3 linked regions of the Hydrogenispora ethanolica genome follow. The protein of the gene in region 1 interacts with the protein of each later gene in a pairwise test. Links are inferred from orthologs where the notes say so. Each region holds a gene or a part of one and is shown on either strand. Other genes may lie near its edges.

Region 1 (5,291 bases):
GTCATGCAGCCGGTTTCCGGTATCCAACAGGGCGTTCAATTTCAGGTTCTGGCCCTGCCATTGAATTTGAATCGGGAAAAGGCAGATCTGATCCCAGACCTTCCGGTGCACCACCCCCCAGCCGATCTCGCCCAGTATGAAGATGAAGGCCAAATGGAGGCAGAACCGCCACCAGAGCGTGATGGTCCAGTGAAAATAGCGCTGGTTCAGGCTGTCGATGCCCCAGTGGATTCCCGATAATAAAAACGAAAGCAAGTAAAAATAGCCGATAATGGTCAAGAAGCGCCGCAGCGTCAAGGGAAAGAAAGCCGCCGTCACCATCAGCCATGGTATCAGAAACATGAAGATCAAAGGGGAGAGTACCCAATGATAGAGCAAGCCCTCCGAAGCCTGGTTCAACAACAGCATGAACTGGAAGGCTCCGCCGATCGCTCCTCCCAGGAGCAAACGCGGCCAGGCGACGCGCGCGGAACTGATCTGTCCGACCATCCACAACAACGTACCGTCTTGTATCCAGCCGAGGATTGCGCCGCTTATCGGGAGATCAAGATAAACCTTGACCATATCCAAAGTAGATCACCACCCCCCTCTATCATACCGGAGCCCGGTCGGATTTCCTTTCTTGTCAGCGCTTTTTAGACCCGTTAGCAGCCCTGTGATAAAGGGCTTTCGAACCGGAAATCAGCTTGTAGAAAGGTTTAAAAATAACTTGATCATTTGCATTAGGCATCGCTGTGACTCTTCCGGCTTTTCGTCACAGGCTCTTTTCGAAAGTACGCCTCAAAATATAGAGATATGATTCCCCTTCGCCAAATAGAACCGAGAACCATGGAATGACTCCCGAATGCTTCTGCGCCCCGCTTATCGACCCGATCCTAAAAGTATAATTGGCAGGATGGCGCTTCGAGAACGGCGACTCGCAATCTCCAGATTTTTCCCATTTTTTAACGAAAGTCCCTTAAAAATCGGAAAAGCGTTCACCTCATCGGTAACGCTTTTCAAAAAGCACTATGATTGATTGTCCAAACGAAGCAATCGCCTCGTTCGCTTGAATCATGAAACAGCTGACGGAAAACCCGGTCTCGGGCGAAAGAAAGAATACGCTCCCGCGTTATTTTTTGCGCATAAAGACCGGGATATCGGGTTCATCATTGATAATCGACCGTAATTCGAAAACATCGCCGATTCGTTTGGTGCGCCGTTGGTCAAAGCCGGTGGCGATGACCGTTACCCGGATATCCTCACCCAGCGATTCGTCGATGACCGCGCCAAAGATGATGTTGGCCTCGGGATCCGCTTCCTCGGTCACAATATCGGCGGCTTCCTTCACTTCCAACAGCGACAGATTGCTGCTGCCGGTGATGTTCAATAGAATACCGCGGCATCCTTCGATGGAGGTTTCCAACAAAGGGCTCTGAATCGCCGCTTTGGCCGCTTCCACGGCCCGATCGTCCCCTTTCGCCAGACCGATACCCATCAGGGCGGACCCGGCATCGCTCATAATCGTTTTGACGTCCGCGAAATCGACGTTGATCAGTCCGGTAATCGTGATCAGATCGGAGATGCCCTGAACGGCTTGGCGCAGGATATCATCGGCCTTATGGAAAGCATCGACGATGGAAGTTTTTTTATCGACGATCTGCAGCAAACGCTCGTTGGGGATGGTAATCAGGGTGTCGACACTTTCTTTCAATGCATTCAAGCCTTTTTCAGCCTGGGACATCCGGACCCGGCCTTCGAAGGAGAACGGCTTCGTCACTACCCCGACGGTCAGGATATTCATCTCCTTGGCCAGCCTGGCAATGACCGGAGCGGCTCCGGTACCCGTTCCACCGCCCATCCCGGCGGTGATGAATACCATATCCGCGCCCTGCAGTATTCCCATGATCTCATCTTTGCTTTCCAAAGCGGACTTTTCGCCGATCTCAGGATTGGCTCCCGCTCCCAAACCCTTGGTCAACGAATCGCCGACCCGTAGCCGTATATCCGCATTGGAACGATTCAGTGCCTGTCCGTCAGTATTTATCGCGATAAACTCGACGCCTTGAATCTTGGCCTCAATCATTCGATTCACGGCATTCGTTCCGCCACCGCCGACTCCGATAACTTTAATGGATGCAAATTGTTGTTGCGCTACTTCAAATTCGAGCATTCCGATAAGCTCCTCTCTTGCACCGGTCCTATTTTCCAATGGGGAAATTTGGACCAAATATAATAATTCTGCATCAAAACCGATTAACCTCCCAGGAACCAAAATATTTTCGCCTGACTCCTGCGTAAAATGGTCAAAACCAGCCATAACGATTGGCTATATAAGTTGAATTAAATTCCGCTTTGTTTTTATTTACATTCGGCTTTTCGATGCAAACGGCTTTGTTAAAAGTCGTTGCATTAGGAATGCAAATCTTAGTTAAGAAATTTATTTCATCCTATATAGATACGGAAAACTCACGGACCGATGGCTTTTGAATTCCCTGTCAAGATGGTCGGTACATCGGGAATCCGCAGATCGATCTTGATCAGCTCTTGAGTAGCGACATTGCCTAAAATAGCTTTCAGATTAAACAATTTCTTGGTGAGCCGGGTCGCGTTCCCCAGATTAATCTCTACTAATGTGGCATGACCAGGTAACTTCAGATAGAGATGATAATTCTCAAGGTTAATCTCCCTGATCTGCCTGCGTAATCCGGAGTCGGCGGTAGCCAATATTTTCAATCCCTGAATCAGTTTGGCGTCATGGAGCCGCTGTCCGAACTTTACGGTACGCGGGTGAATGCCGCTGAGTAACGGCAAACCGTCAGGAGGGGCCGAAGGCGAATCGATGACGAACCCGCTCTCGCTGATGACGATCGGACGATTCCGATAGTTGGCCCAACACCTTGGGATTCGCTCCGAAATGCTGAGGATCACCTTATCCGGAAAACGCCGGATAATGGTTACCCCTGCGATTCGCGGGTCATTCAGCAAATTGGCCTTGGCCCGGCCGGTATTGGCTTGAAAGATATTCTGACGCGGACTGATGCCCGAACGGAGCAAAACCTCCGTCTCCGCCACATATCGGTTGCCATGGATCTCTATCTTCTTTATCGAAAAAAAATCGGAATTTATTAAGATCAAAATGACCAGCAATAAGAATAATAAGCCAAAAATGCGTTCAAAACTTATCGATTCCCGCTTTTGATCCTGCGCCTCCAACTCGCTCATAGAACAAAACCGCACCACCATCGGTACGGCCTAACTCCTTTTATAGAATTTAAGGGCTAATTCGACCTCACCTTGACCCGTGTTCAATTGCTTGGCAATGTGAGCAACGCTTTCCCCCGCTTGCCAAAGCTGATAAATCCGTTGCCGATAATCACCGGGGAAGTCGCCCGGCTTATCGGCATCAACCCCCGTCACTCCGGTTTGGTCCGGTTGAAGCTCCTCCGCTCGGTCTATTTCCAAAGCAAGCGACGCAGCAGACGGATTCGGAAGAAGCGACTCCATTTCTCCGGATGCTTCGAATGGCTGGGCTGATGTTGAATGCTCTTCCTCCACCGGTTCCAGGGATTCCGGATCGATTCCGGCTACCGTTTCAAATTCTTCAATCATGGCGGCAACTAAATTCTCAAGCTCTTCGACCTGCTTTTTCAAGTGTTTCACGCGTTTTTCCAGAGCCCGTTTCTGCAAGAAGTACCCGCCGACGAAAAAAAGGATATTGGCAAAAAGGATACCGATAAGCTGACTGCTACGCACCGGGATTACCCCCTAAATAAACAAGTGAAATCCATTCGGGCTGTCTTCTTGAAAAACGGCTGGAAAAATATCAAATTTTGATATCAATCAAATGTCCTCGTTCTTGATCAACCGTCTCCTCCGGTTGTTCGAGGGCTACCGACTGGGTTTTATTGTTGAACCGGCGATACCGCCGGCCGTTACTCTTTTGTTTCTCGGGGTTATTCTGCTGAATGGTTTGACCGGCTGCCGATTCATTGCCCTGTTGGACCTGGGCCTTAAATAGCTGGGATTGGCGGAGCATTTCCTTGGCAAACTCATGTTGGTCCACAACAGGCCGACTATTATGGGTCTGCTGAACCTTCTCCAGCTCAAATGTGCGGGGCATAATCGTCTGCAAGTCAACCGGTTTCAGCATTTCGCTCAACCCCCTTTATCCGTTGAACGGATTCGGTCCCGGAATTCAATTTGAGGACCGCAGCATACTTCAAGGCGTGAACTCAGTAGTACGGTAAAGCTTTAATATCCCGGTCCTGGTAGACGAGGGTAGTATAGCGGATCTCTTCCTGGACTCGAAAGGTAGTTCGACCCATCGTGACCACTACGCCAGGATAAATGAATTCGAGGGCTCGGATACGCCCGTTTTGACTGGAACTTTTGATAATCTCCGCTCCAAGCTCCTCTTTCTTATTTTCAGCGTCGGCAATGCGTTTCTTTAGGATCTCGGCGGTATTCATCAGGGATTCCAAAATCTGGCGTTTGTCATCGGGCAAATTGGGAACTTGTTTGAGCATGGCGATGGCCTTGTCCGCTTTGTCGAGACTAATCTGACTCTCGCGCAACATAGCCTCAGTCTCCTGGTATTCCAACTTGATTCGGGGCGGAGTTCCCACCTCAAGCTGTGTTTGGATGCCCAAACGAGATCCCACCACTTTCGCCAGAATCTCCTGGCCGGAACGGACCAGGCCGCCCACGATCTGCCCTTTTCCGCCCTCGACCACTACTTTGAGATCAGCGTTCACTTGAGCGTTCATGATGTATTCATGGACGCTCAAATAACCCCGGCTATTCAAGGTCGCATTATCCAGGAAACGGACTGAACAATCGCCTTCGCAATCCAGCACCGCCTTACCCCTGCCGTAAACACCGCCCCTGATGAAAAGATTGCCGCCGGCTTTGATGGTCGCGGCATCCACGCTTCCATAAATGCAAATCTCGCCTTCCGCCTCGACGCGCATGCCGATTTCCACATTGCCGAAGATGACCACGTTTCCGGCGAATTCGATGTTGCCGGTTTCAATATTCACATCGCTTTTGATAACTTGAACCGGATAAACGCCGATTCGGCCGTTGGAAAGTACCGGTTCGCCGGCGGCGGTGGCGATCAGTTTGGTTTGTTCGGAATTGAGACAAAAAACATTCGGACCCAAAACGAGCTCTACGTCCGAGCCCGGTTTCGGCGGAATCATCTTTCCATAAACATCCCGTCCGGCTTGGCCGGGACCCGCCGCTATTTTCTCGGCGATGACCTGACCGGCTTCGACATTTTGGACGACTTCAACCTGGCCCAGATCGAG
Region 2 (5,570 bases), on another replicon or contig:
AACCAAAATAACTTGACAAACGGATCCGGTCACCAGCAAATCCCCAATCTTCTCTCGCTTAAGACCCAGCGCCAATATAGAACCCAGGAAATCACGGTGCGTCAGTTCCTCCGGGCTATTCGATACAATTTGCAAATAGCCCAGCGCCGGTTCGATCGCTTCCGCGATATAATAATCGGGGTAAACGACCAACCGTTGCCGCTCCGCTTTGGAATAACCGCCAAAAACCCGAAACCGGACTCCGTTATTCCAAGCCAGAACAGCTTTAACCTGTTCCAGTTGGGACGGATCCAAAAAATCCGTCCACAAAGGTTGCTGTTCATGGAGGCTACGCTCCGCCAACTCCGTAATCTGAGTCAATAACAGTTTTTCTTCGTTTGTAGGATCCACCATTGCTCACCGTATGCCTTTACCGATCTCCCTGGAGCGTTCCGCCGCGGCGATCGCCGCTTGCATAACGAGTCCTGCGAATCCGGCCTTCTCGAATTCAAAAAGAGCAGCCGCAGTCGTTCCTCCCGGGGAAGTCACTTCATTCATTAACTGGCGAGGATGCTCCCCACTATTTTTTAATAATTCAGCCGCCCCCAACACCGTCTCGGTGGCTAATACCGCAGCGTCTTTTCGGGGTAAACCCAGATAAACACCGGCATTAATCAACGCATCGATAAAATAGTAAACATACGCCGGACCGCTGCCACTGACCGCAGTCACCGCATCCAATTTGTCCTCCGAAACACGCAGCACTTTACCGACACAGCCAAAAATCGCTTCGACCTTCTCCGCATCAGTTCCGGATGCTCTCTGGCCAAGACAATAGGCGGAAACCCCTTTGCCGATCCGGGCCGGAGTATTTGGCATCACTCGCACAATACGGGCTTGAGGCAACGAATTCTCCATCGCAGCCAGGGGCACTCCGGCAGCGATGGAGATAACCAGGTGCTTCTCGCAGAGCTGTGTACCTAATTCCGTCAAGATCGCAAAAAGTTGAATCGGTTTGATCGCCAAGATAATGGTCTGGCATTCCGCAGCCATACTTGCCACCGAAGAGAACAGTTGAATCCCTAAATTGCTTTGCAGAGCCTGGCCTCGCGGTTGGTCAACCTCCACCAGACCGATTTTATCGGCGCTAATCAAACCATTCCGGATTACGCCGCCGATCAGGGCCGCTCCCATCGCCCCGCCGCCAATCACACCTAATTTAAACATAACCATCTACCTTTCCCGATCGTTACGGTAAGTAGTCCCCGCTCCACCGCCGGGTCCAGCCGGCCAATCCTTTTCTTTGTCGCGCCACTCCGATTTCGGAGGAACGGATACCTCAATATGCTGCGGCGAAAAAAGAAAAATTGAACCGCTGACGCGTTGCATGGTTCCTTCCAAGGCATAAATTGCTCCACCCATAAAATCGGCGATACGCCGCGCCAAGACTTTTTCAGTCTCCTCCAGATTGATAATGACCGCCCGCTTATTCTTTAAATGGTCAACCAGCGCTTGAACTTCTTCAAATGAAGTAGGTTCGACGATCACCAACCGGACCGGTTTAGCCTGGGTTCCGGCAGAATTATTATTGCTGTTGTTGGCGTTATTACTGCTGGGATTGTTGAGAGAAACCAACTTGCCGCGTTCCCGGGAATCGCGGCGTACCGGCCGCGGCTCGACCGTGGCGGCTGTCTCGGGTTCCTCAACGATATCTTCAGCCTCAAATCCAAACGTATTCAAAAACTTTTCGAAAAGACCTTTCTTGGTATGTGGGTTGTACTTGTCCTCTTCTTGATCCCATTTTGCCATGGATCTACACCTCACTACTTAAAAATCGCGGTTCCAACCCTTATAAAATTTGCTCCCTCTTCCACCGCTACTTCAAAATCCTGACTCATCCCCATGGAAAGATAACGCCAAGTTTCGCCGAGATGATACCGGACAGCAGCTTCTTTATAAATATCAGTCAACTCCCGAAAGACCGGACGCGCCGTCTCCGGGTTATCCGAGAAAGGCGCCATGGTCATCAAACCGCAAGGAATTAAATTCGGACAGTCTTGGATCCGCTGCAGCAGTTCGGGGAGTCCTTGGGGCGGCAAACCATGCTTTGTAATTTCTCCGGAAATATTCAACTGAATTAAAAAGCTGACCTTTCGTTGGAGTTTTGCGGCTTGTTTCTGCAACTCCGCCACTAACTCGCTACGATCCACCGAATGGATCAGATCAAACTCCGTGATGACCGGTTTCACCTTATTGGTCTGCAATGAACCGATTAAATGCTTGACCACTTTTCCTTCAAGCGCCGGGAATTTTCCGAGTGCATCCTGCACTCGGTTTTCTCCCACATCGGTTACTCCGGCCCGTAGCGCCTCATTCATTTGTTCGGCGGTCACATACTTGGTCACCGCAATAATGGTCACGGTCGAAGGATCGCGACCAGCCCGGGCCGCGCTCTCGGCAACCCGTTGCTTTACAGCGAGCCAGTTATCCGCGATCGACATTTGGTATCACCCCAATAATTTTGCACCCAGCTCGGCCAAGTCGGAACGTTCTCCCTTGGTCAGCGTGATGTGTCCGGCAATCTTTTCGTTTTTGAACCGTTCAACCACAAATGTCAGGCCATTGCTGTTCGAGTCCAGATACGGATGGTCAATCTGATAGGGATCCCCGGTCAGAACGATCTTGGTGCCTTCGCCGACCCGGGTGATAACGGTCCGGATCTCATGGGGAGACAGATTTTGCGCTTCATCCACCAGCAAGAACTGGTTGGGAATGCTCCTGCCCCGGATATAGGTGAGCGCCTCCATCTCCAAAAGATTCAAATCCTTCATGCTGTTCACAAGTTGATCAATTTTTTCATTCCGATCCCGATTGTTGAATAAGAATTCCAAATTATCATAGATCGGCTGCATCCACGGCCGTAGTTTCTCATTCACGTCGCCCGGCAAAAATCCGAGGTCGCTTCCCATGGGAATGACCGGCCTGGAAACGGCCAAACGCCGGTATTTGGACTCCTCAACGACTTTTTGCAGGCCGGCGGCCAAAGCAAGCAGCGTTTTCCCCGTGCCCGCCCTTCCAATCAAAGTAACCAAACGGACTTCGTCATCGAGCAACAATTCCAAAGCATATTTTTGCTCCTTGTTCCGGGCCTTCAAGCCAAAGGTCTCTTGCTGGCCGAAACGGAGCGGAACCATCCGGCCGCCGCTCAGATGGCGGGCGAGGGCCGATTTGGAAGAGCCGAACGAATCCTCCAAAATAATCATTTGATTCGGGTAGATTCCTTCAATCTCCAAAGTTAATTCTCCACCGGCATAAAACCGGTCAATCTGTTCCGGCGGCACTTTCAAAGAACGGATACCGGTATAAACATCCTCAATCTCGATCTTATCCGTTTCGTAATCGGCGGCCGCGATGCCGACGGCATCCGCTTTAATCCGCATATTGATATCTTTGGAAATTAAAACGACTGGATTTTCGGAACTCTGTTTCAAAGCCAGAGCCACGGCGATGATTCGATTATCGGTTTTGGTCCGATCCAACGCCGGCGGGAGCATTTCGATCAACTGGTGGTTAAGCTCCACCCGGATTGTGCCCCGTCCTTCACCCAACGGGACTCCCGTGTCTAAATGCCCATTCTCTCGCAATCTATCCAAAAAGGCGGAAACGCGTCGGGCGTTCCGTCCGACTTCATCCTGGCGTTTTTTTTGGCCGTCAATCTCCTCGACCACGGCGAGCGGTATCACGATATCATTGTCTTGAAACGCATTGAAAGCCTGAGGATCATGCAGTAGAATGCTGGTATCCAAGACGAATATTTTTTTCAAGGGATGGCCTCCTATCGTGAAATGATGGTGTCTCCAAATTGGATCCCTTCGATAATGGCCCGTTCGCCATCGTTTTCAATTACCCGAACCGTTTTTTCTTGATAGCCGTCTCCTTTCATTAATTTAACGAAGGTAACCCCCTTTTTTTTATTTAACGCTTGCACGGGGACAACAATTCCCGAGTTGCGGCGGTATACCAGGAAGATCCTGCAGCGTCTCTCCGGCAAGATGCTCTGACCGATGCCCGGGTCTTCCAGCGCCACCAGTACATCTTTGCCGCCAGGTTGCGGCGGGGCGACTTCGGAGATTACCGCTTTGGTCTGCACTTCCCCCATCTTAATCCTCCAGACCGTTCGCGGAGTTGGATTCCCAACCTCTTGCGCATTCACTCGCACCACGATCCGCTGGTTGAAGGGATCGACAATCTTGGCGACAAATGTTCCGCTTTCAACGTTAAGCGCCGCGCGATGCAGGCGAAAGTTTCGTTTAAGATCCTCTTCCGTGATCCGCGGGAAGTCTTTGGGAGTCAGTTGGTTCTCCCAATCGTCGTACTGATAAAACAGATAACCCGGCTTCACGGCGGTAATGACCGAATCATTATTCTGGTCCATGGCCTGCGAATTTAAATTTTGGATTGCTTGATCGGTTTGATTGATATTTCGTAAAATCCGCTCTTTTTCCTGCTCCAGATTGTTTAAATCTTCTTTAATCGCGAATGCGTTCTGATTCCGCTGAATGAGCTTGCTCAGGATAGTCTGTTTGTCTTTGAGCTCCCGGGCCACCCGGTTCAGATCTTGGGTCAACACTTCCAGTTCCCGTTTTAGCGTTTTGTATTGCGCAACGGATTGAAGGGCGTGTTTGGGAACCGAGCCTTCCCGCCCATTGTCGAGCGTGGCGATGACCTCTCCTTCGGGAACCATCGTCCCGCTGACGCCGGTCACGGTCAGCTTGCCGGCCGCGGGGGCGGTGTAGATCGTCTCGTTACGCAAAAAAAGCGCCTCAGTCCAAAAGCCCTTTTCAATCGTTCCCCACCGCGCGACCACCGGATGTGTTATCATACCGCTCACAACATTGCGGACCACTTCAAACAGAAGAATAATTAATATTATTCTGACAATGACCTTGAGCATTCCGGGAATCGGTGATCGGCGCCGAAACCGCTGATGGGTCAAGATCTTTTTAGTGTCAGCATATTCCGACTTCGCCAAAGTTCGTTCCTCATTTTCGCATTACTTTTTGCGAACGCCGTCCCGGTTGGCTGCGGTTCTCCCGGCGGTTCACGCCGACTCGACCGGTTTTAGACCGATGACGCTCATCAACCGGCCGCCGCTTCCTGATTCGGCACGAAATGAAAAAAACCGGTCCGAATGGCAAACCGTACAGAATTCCGGCCTTTCGATCCGTTGCCGGTCGATTCCCGCCTCTTCCAAAAAACGGGAATTGACTTCCGCCAAATCAACCCGGTATTGTCCGTTCTCCGCTCGCACCGCGTCAGCGTGTTCCATCGCAAAAGTATCGGCGACCTCGGAACCGACGATAAAGCAACGGTCACAAATCGCTGGCCCCAGAACGGCCCGGCAATCGCCCGGTACGGTACCAAAGGCCCGTTCCATGGCGATGACGGCATTGCGGGCGATCCCCGCCAAGGTGCCGCGCCATCCGGCGTGAACCAGTCCGACCGCTGGAGTTTTGGGATCATATAAAAAAACCGGATAACAATCGGCGGAAAAGATCGCCAGCAGCAGTCCAGGTTCCCGGGTTACCAGT
Region 3 (5,654 bases), on another replicon or contig:
AACAGCAATATCCCAACCCGTTCCGGGTGATCGCTCCCGGACGGGTCTACCGTCGCGACGCATTGGACGCCACCCATTCGCCGATGTTCACCCAGATTGAAGGGATGGTCGTGGATGAAGGCATTACCTTCGGCGATCTAAAAGGGACTCTGGAAGTCTTTGCGCAACGGATGTTTGGAAGCGACCGTAAGGTTCGTTTTCGTCCCAGTTATTTCCCGTTCACCGAACCCAGCGCCGAGGTCGACGTTTCCTGTGGTTGCGGCGGCAAGGGTTGCCGGGTATGCAAAGGGACCGGCTGGTTGGAGATCATGGGAGCGGGCTCGGTTCATCCACTGGTCCTCAAAATGTCCCAATATGATCCGGAACGATTCACCGGGTTTGCCTTCGGCATGGGAGCTGAACGGATCGCGATGTTAAAATACGATATTCGTGATATCCGCGTCTTTTATGAGAACGATCTGCGCTTTTTAGCACAATTCTAAAATTGGGTTTTCGTTGATTCAGGGTTCTCAAAAAAGCAAACGGACTTGGGACTTCATAACAGAGGATGGAGGAAGACAAGTTATGCGTGTTTCATTAGAATGGCTGCGGGAATATGTATCCTTCCAGTTGAATGCGGCTGAATTGGCCGAGAAATTAACGATGTCCGGGATTGCGGTGGAGGCTATTGAAGACCAGGCTGAACAGTACCGCGATATGATTGTGGCCCAAGTGGTTCAATTATCAAAGCACGAGCAAGCCGATAATCTATTGATCGTAAAGGTTGCGACCGATCAGGGCCAACAGCAAGTGATTACCGCCGCGAAAAACTTGAAAACCGGGGATTTGGTGCCATTGGCCTTGCCGGGCGCCACCTTGCCGGATGGGAAAGAGATCACTGAAGTCAACTTTAAGGGAGTGCTCTCCCAGGGGATGCTCTGCTCCGGCGCTGAGTTGGGATTGGAGAAAGAATCGTCGGGAATCTGGGTTTTTGAGAGCGGATTTGTCCCCGGCACTCCGGTAGCGGAGGCATTGGGCGCAACCGACCAGATTCTGGTATTGGAGTTGACCGCCAACCGCTCGGACTGCTTGGGAATGATCGGCGTGGCCCGGGAAGTTGCGGCGGTTCTGGGGGGTGAAATGGTCCCCAGCTCTACGACGGTGAAAGAAGAAGGCACGCCGGTAGAGGGCAGGCTTTCCATCGAGATCCGCGATCCCGACCTTTGTCCGCGGTATATCGGGCGGATCGTGACCGGAGTCAAGATCGAACCTTCGCCGCAGTGGATGCAGCGCCGGTTGCAGGCCGCCGGAGTGCGCCCGATCAATAACGTGGTGGACATCACCAATTATATTATGTTGGAATACAACCAACCCTTGCATGCTTTTGATTACGATCGCATCGCCGAACACGCCATCATTGTTCGGCGAGCGCTGGATGGTGAAAAACTGCTGACACTGGATGATGTGGAGCGGCAGCTTGAGGCCGGAGAATTGTTGATCGCCGATCCCCGGGGACCGCTCTGCGTGGCTGGAGTCATGGGCGGCGCAAGCAGTGAAGTCCGGAGTGATACGGTGAATATTTTGTTTGAGGCGGCGTATTTCGCACCGCGCAGCATTCGGAAGACCGCAAGCAAGTTGGGGATGAAGACCGAATCTTCCTTCCGTTTTGAACGGGGAATCGATCCCAATGGCACCTTAACCGCGATGAATCGGGCCATGCACCTCATTGAATTGCTGGGAGCCGGGACCGTGGCCAAAGGATATATCGATCAATATCCGCAATCCATCGAACCTGTGACCATCCATACCTCGGCCAAGGCGATCAACCAGTGGCTCGGCACTGCGTTGAGTCCGGCAGAGATCCGCAATTATCTGGAGCGGGTCCGTTTTTCGGTGCTAGAACCTCAAGCCGGGCAATTTGAAGTCACGGTGCCGACTTATCGGCCGGATGTGTCATTCACTGCGGATTTGGCGGAAGAAGTAGCCCGACTTTACGGTTACGATCTTATTCCGGCCACAATTCCGGAGAGTCGCCAACCGGGGGGCCTTACCCCTTTGCAACGGTTTGAGGTCGAATGCCGTTCCTGTTTGCAGGGAATCGGGTTATCGGAGATTAAAACATATAGTTTATATGCGAAAAACGTTTCCGAGCGTTTACAACTTCCGGGGAACGATCCCTTGTCTCGGACCGTGGATCTATTGGTGCCCTTGAGCGAAGAGCAAGCGGCGATGCGAACCAACCTCATTCATAGCATGCTGGAATGCATGGCATTCAACGCCAAACGCCGCCAGTCCAATTTGGCCTTCTTTGAACTTGCCCGAATCTATCGGCCGAAATCCGGAGAAATCTTGCCGGAGGAACCGCTCCATCTCAGCGTTGGTCTGATGGGTCAGTTGCGGGAGAATGGCTGGAACCAGTCCCGGGCGGAAGTCGATTTTTACGATTTGAAAGGGATCTTGGAAGCGTTGTTCGCCAGGTTGCATTTACCCCAGATTACACTGGAGCGTTCGGCCCAACCTTTTCTGCATCCCGGTCAGGCGGCGGAGATTCTCGTGAAAGGAACGTCCGTCGGCTGGTTCGGTCAAGTTCATCCGGATGTTGCCGCCGAATACGGTCTCACCAAAAAAGCCTTTGTCATGGAGCTGGATCTATCTTTATTGGCTCCGTTGCGGGAGAGCGAGATTGTTTTCGAAGCGCTACCAAAGTTCCCGGCTTTGGAACGGGACCTGGCATTGGTTCTCCCGAAAGCTGTTCCTGCCGCGGAAGTGGCCGCGAAGATCGAAACGATCACCAAACATCTGGTGGAACGGGTCGAACTTTTCGATGTCTATCAAGGAGAGCAAGTTCCGGAAGGAATGCGGAGTTTGGCCTTTAAATTAGTATATCGCTCCAAGGAACGGACGCTGACGGATGTGGAGGTCAATCAACTCCAAACCGAGCTGCTGACGGCGTTGAATCAGGCATACGGAGCCATGGTGCGGGCTTAGCCAGTTTTACAATGCGGCACTAATCCGTAAGATTGAAAGATGTTCTAAACCCTCCTCGCCCGAACATACATTGTATCAACAATGGGCCAGGGGGGTGTTTTTTTTATGGGCAGAATTTGGGAACGAATTGAAAACCAGGTCATTTATGGGGCTGCTTTTTATATTGGAATTGCGATTATCTGGATCTTGGTCTCCATCGGATTGTGTAAAGTGGAACAGATTCAGCAAGCATCGGAGTTAAAAGCATTCCTGGAAAGCAAAGTTTTGCTGGTGGCGTTGGTCTTCCTCGGGAGGTATTTATTCTTTCCGCACTATCGGCCGTCCCGAGGACGGGGATGGATAATTTTTAGCGGCTTTTTTCTGATGTTCGGCGCTCAAGCCGCTAAGTTTATGTTGGTGAATGGAAAAGTTGCGTGGACCTTTTACCTTTATGTCATCGCAGACTCATTCATCTGGGGTTATTTTTTGAGTTCGCTCGCAGAGACTTTTTATTTGACTTGGCATCATTGGCAGAATCATCCCCGGGTGGCTCCCACGATGTTTGCAAACCTATGGCAACGTTTCTGGAGCGAAACGCTTCAAACCGGTTTTCTCTTGACTGTTCTTTTGGGCTTGGTCTATTATTATTTGGTCAGTTTCTTCGTAGTCGATTCGCTCCTTTACAGTTATCTCTTGCTCGTTCCTTTACTCGGAATAGCAACCGGCTTGTTTTGGATCGTTTACGAAAAAGCCCGAGGGTGGGTCGATCAAGACCTTTTCCAGTTAGATCAAGAGATAGCGACCTATCTCAGCTGGCAGGAATGGCAAGCCGACCTCGATTTTCCGGAAAGGATACCTTGGATTCAGTATCTTTTTCAGATCAGGAATTATCTTTCGGATGCCAAACGGCCGGTGATCTCAGTCACGACTCTCTTTTGCTATCTATTGTTTAGCGGATTCATCCTCTGTCTGCCGTACCTTTTTGGAATCGTTGTTGAAGTTTGACTCCTTCAAATGAAGGAGTTTTTTAATGGATGGCCAATTATCTGAACTGGATGGGCATCGTTCTCATTCATTTCACGCAGCAAATTTTTCTCCGGGGTGTGGCAATGCTCGAACGGAAGAATGATGAGTCAGAAAATAAACAGTATATCGTCAGGTTAATGGGCGAAGAATACTTGATTCGCGGCAATGATAACCGCGAATACGTCGATACAATCGCTTCGTATCTTGATGATATTTTTAAGAGTATCGCCAGTAATAATCCGAAATTGAACAAATCCCAAATTGCTGTGTTGGCTGCCTTGAAAGTGGCGGATGAAATCCATAAATTGCGTCAAGAATATCAGTATCTCGATCGCTTGCTGGCGGAGGCTGAGTAAGACTTTTTTTAGGAATGCCTTAGAGCACCGGCGTATCGTCTATGTGATGGCGCTGGGGAAGGAGGTCATCTCGTGACCTGGGTCGACTGGTTGATTGGCGGAGTTTTTGCTTTTTTTATATTTCAAGGTTATCGAAAGGGATTTGTCCAGCAACTATTCGATCTATTAGGCGGCGTACTGGCCTTGGTTCTGGCTTTTTATTTCTATGCCACGATTGGGAATTATCTTGAAAGCATCCTGCATTTTTCGGCAGCACTCTGCCAGATTATCGGTTTTATTCTGCTAGTGGTCGCGATCGGCGGTGCGGTGAGCTTTATCGGCAAACACTGGCGGGCAGTCCAGAAAAATGAGCCCATAACGTTGATCGATAGTGGCGTCGGCGCCCTTTTCGGCGGTTTTAAGGCGGCGGTCATTTTGATTATTGTCCTTTTATGCTTGATGGCCTTGCCTTGGGACCTGCTTCACAGTCCGGTCGAAACATCCAGTTTTGCCAATGATCTTTTGCGGCTGGCTCCATTGTTCTATGTGGTTCAGGACAACTCTTTACCTCAGGACATGCCCAGGTTGGTTGTATCGCCCGAAGGCTTGCAATTGCGGAAATTAAACGGTCGAGAGCTAGCGGGTGCCATTTGTATCGCCTGCGGCCACAAAGTAGAATATCGCGGCTTGGTTCGGGCCGGATTATCTTCTTACCCCCAAACATACTGCCCCAACTGTCACCGAGTCAGCGACGGCTGTCTTACGTTCGAAGGCTATCATATGATTAACGGGACCTGCCCATACGAACGCTTCGGCAGCCTGGGAGTTGTTGACTGCAAAGTCTGGCCCAATCCCGAACCGACGACCGTCAAGGGAAAATGCCCTGTTTGTGGGCGGACCCAGTAGTAGAAAGCGAGAATCGGCTTTTGCCAACCGGTCCATACTAACGCCGAGGCGATGGGATGGACTGGTTGTTTTTACTTCGTTTTTTGCTTAAGCCGGTGGCAATCTATATTATTGCGCTCGCGGTGGTCCGTTGGATGGGCAAACGTGCCCTTGGGACCCTGAGCCTGTTCGATCTGGTCATTATGGCCGGAATCGGGGATGTCATTGTGGTGGTCGGCCTGGAACAGCGCGTTCCTTTCGAACGGGGCGTACTCATCCTGGCGATGTTGGGGGGATTGGAATGGCTCTTCTCGATGCTTTCCTTCCGTTCCCGATTTTTTGCCGGATTGTTGGAAGGAAAACCGACCGTGCTGGTGAAAAACGGTGAGTTACTCGAAGCGAATCTGGCCAAAGAACATATTTCCAAGGCCGATCTCTATCAGGAATTGCGTAAAGAGGGAG

What was found. Proteins that work in one complex are often made in the same cells at the same time.
Region 2: the proteins of ftsZ (region 1) and EDC14_RS10590 interact in binary tests that used the Bacillus subtilis proteins (3 or more experiments, as listed by UniProt). The link is inferred for Hydrogenispora ethanolica from one-to-one orthologs.
Region 3: the proteins of ftsZ (region 1) and EDC14_RS20705 interact in binary tests that used the Bacillus subtilis proteins (3 or more experiments, as listed by UniProt). The link is inferred for Hydrogenispora ethanolica from one-to-one orthologs.

The regions. Positions count from the first base shown.
Region 1 is NZ_SLUN01000015.1:96,094-101,384, reverse strand. The notes cover bases 133-2,979. They hold ftsZ (cell division protein FtsZ), read right to left. Parts: upstream 2,153-2,979; coding sequence 1,112-2,152; downstream 133-1,111. Other genes in these bases: EDC14_RS13390 (cell division protein FtsQ/DivIB), read right to left, coding at 2,449-2,979; EDC14_RS13400 (sigma-E processing peptidase SpoIIGA), read right to left, coding at 133-564. Outside these bases: more of EDC14_RS13400, read right to left, coding at 1-132; more of EDC14_RS13390, read right to left, coding at 2,980-3,204; EDC14_RS13385 (DUF6115 domain-containing protein), read right to left, coding at 3,235-3,735; EDC14_RS13380 (hypothetical protein), read right to left, coding at 3,806-4,132; EDC14_RS13375 (DUF342 domain-containing protein), read right to left, coding at 4,215-5,291. UniProt on the Bacillus subtilis protein: Essential cell division protein that forms a contractile ring structure (Z ring) at the future cell division site. The regulation of the ring assembly controls the timing and the location of cell division.
Region 2 is NZ_SLUN01000011.1:69,943-75,512, forward strand. Bases 1-2,807 are described here. They hold EDC14_RS10590 (cell division protein SepF), read right to left. Parts: upstream 1,789-2,807; coding sequence 1,213-1,788; downstream 1-1,212. Other genes in these bases: EDC14_RS10580 (YlmH family RNA-binding protein), read right to left, coding at 1-390; proC (pyrroline-5-carboxylate reductase), read right to left, coding at 397-1,206; EDC14_RS10595 (YggS family pyridoxal phosphate-dependent enzyme), read right to left, coding at 1,803-2,480; EDC14_RS10600 (PhoH family protein), read right to left, coding at 2,487-2,807. In the rest of the region: more of EDC14_RS10600, read right to left, coding at 2,808-3,803; EDC14_RS10605 (biotin/lipoyl attachment domain-containing protein), read right to left, coding at 3,815-4,792; peptidoglycan editing factor PgeF, read right to left, coding at 5,081-5,570. UniProt on the Bacillus subtilis protein: Cell division protein that is part of the divisome complex and is recruited early to the Z-ring. Probably stimulates Z-ring formation, perhaps through the cross-linking of FtsZ protofilaments. Its function overlaps with FtsA.
Region 3 is NZ_SLUN01000033.1:39,000-44,653, reverse strand. Bases 2,764-5,654 are described here. They hold EDC14_RS20705 (cell division protein ZapA), read left to right. Parts: upstream 2,764-3,980; coding sequence 3,981-4,328; downstream 4,329-5,654. Other genes in these bases: EDC14_RS20695 (DUF421 domain-containing protein), read left to right, coding at 5,270-5,654; EDC14_RS20700 (CvpA family protein), read left to right, coding at 4,401-5,213; EDC14_RS20710 (hypothetical protein), read left to right, coding at 3,073-3,951; pheT (phenylalanine--tRNA ligase subunit beta), read left to right, coding at 2,764-2,967. Also shown: pheS (phenylalanine--tRNA ligase subunit alpha), read left to right, coding at 1-482; more of pheT, read left to right, coding at 565-2,763. UniProt on the Bacillus subtilis protein: Activator of cell division through the inhibition of FtsZ GTPase activity, therefore promoting FtsZ assembly into bundles of protofilaments necessary for the formation of the division Z ring.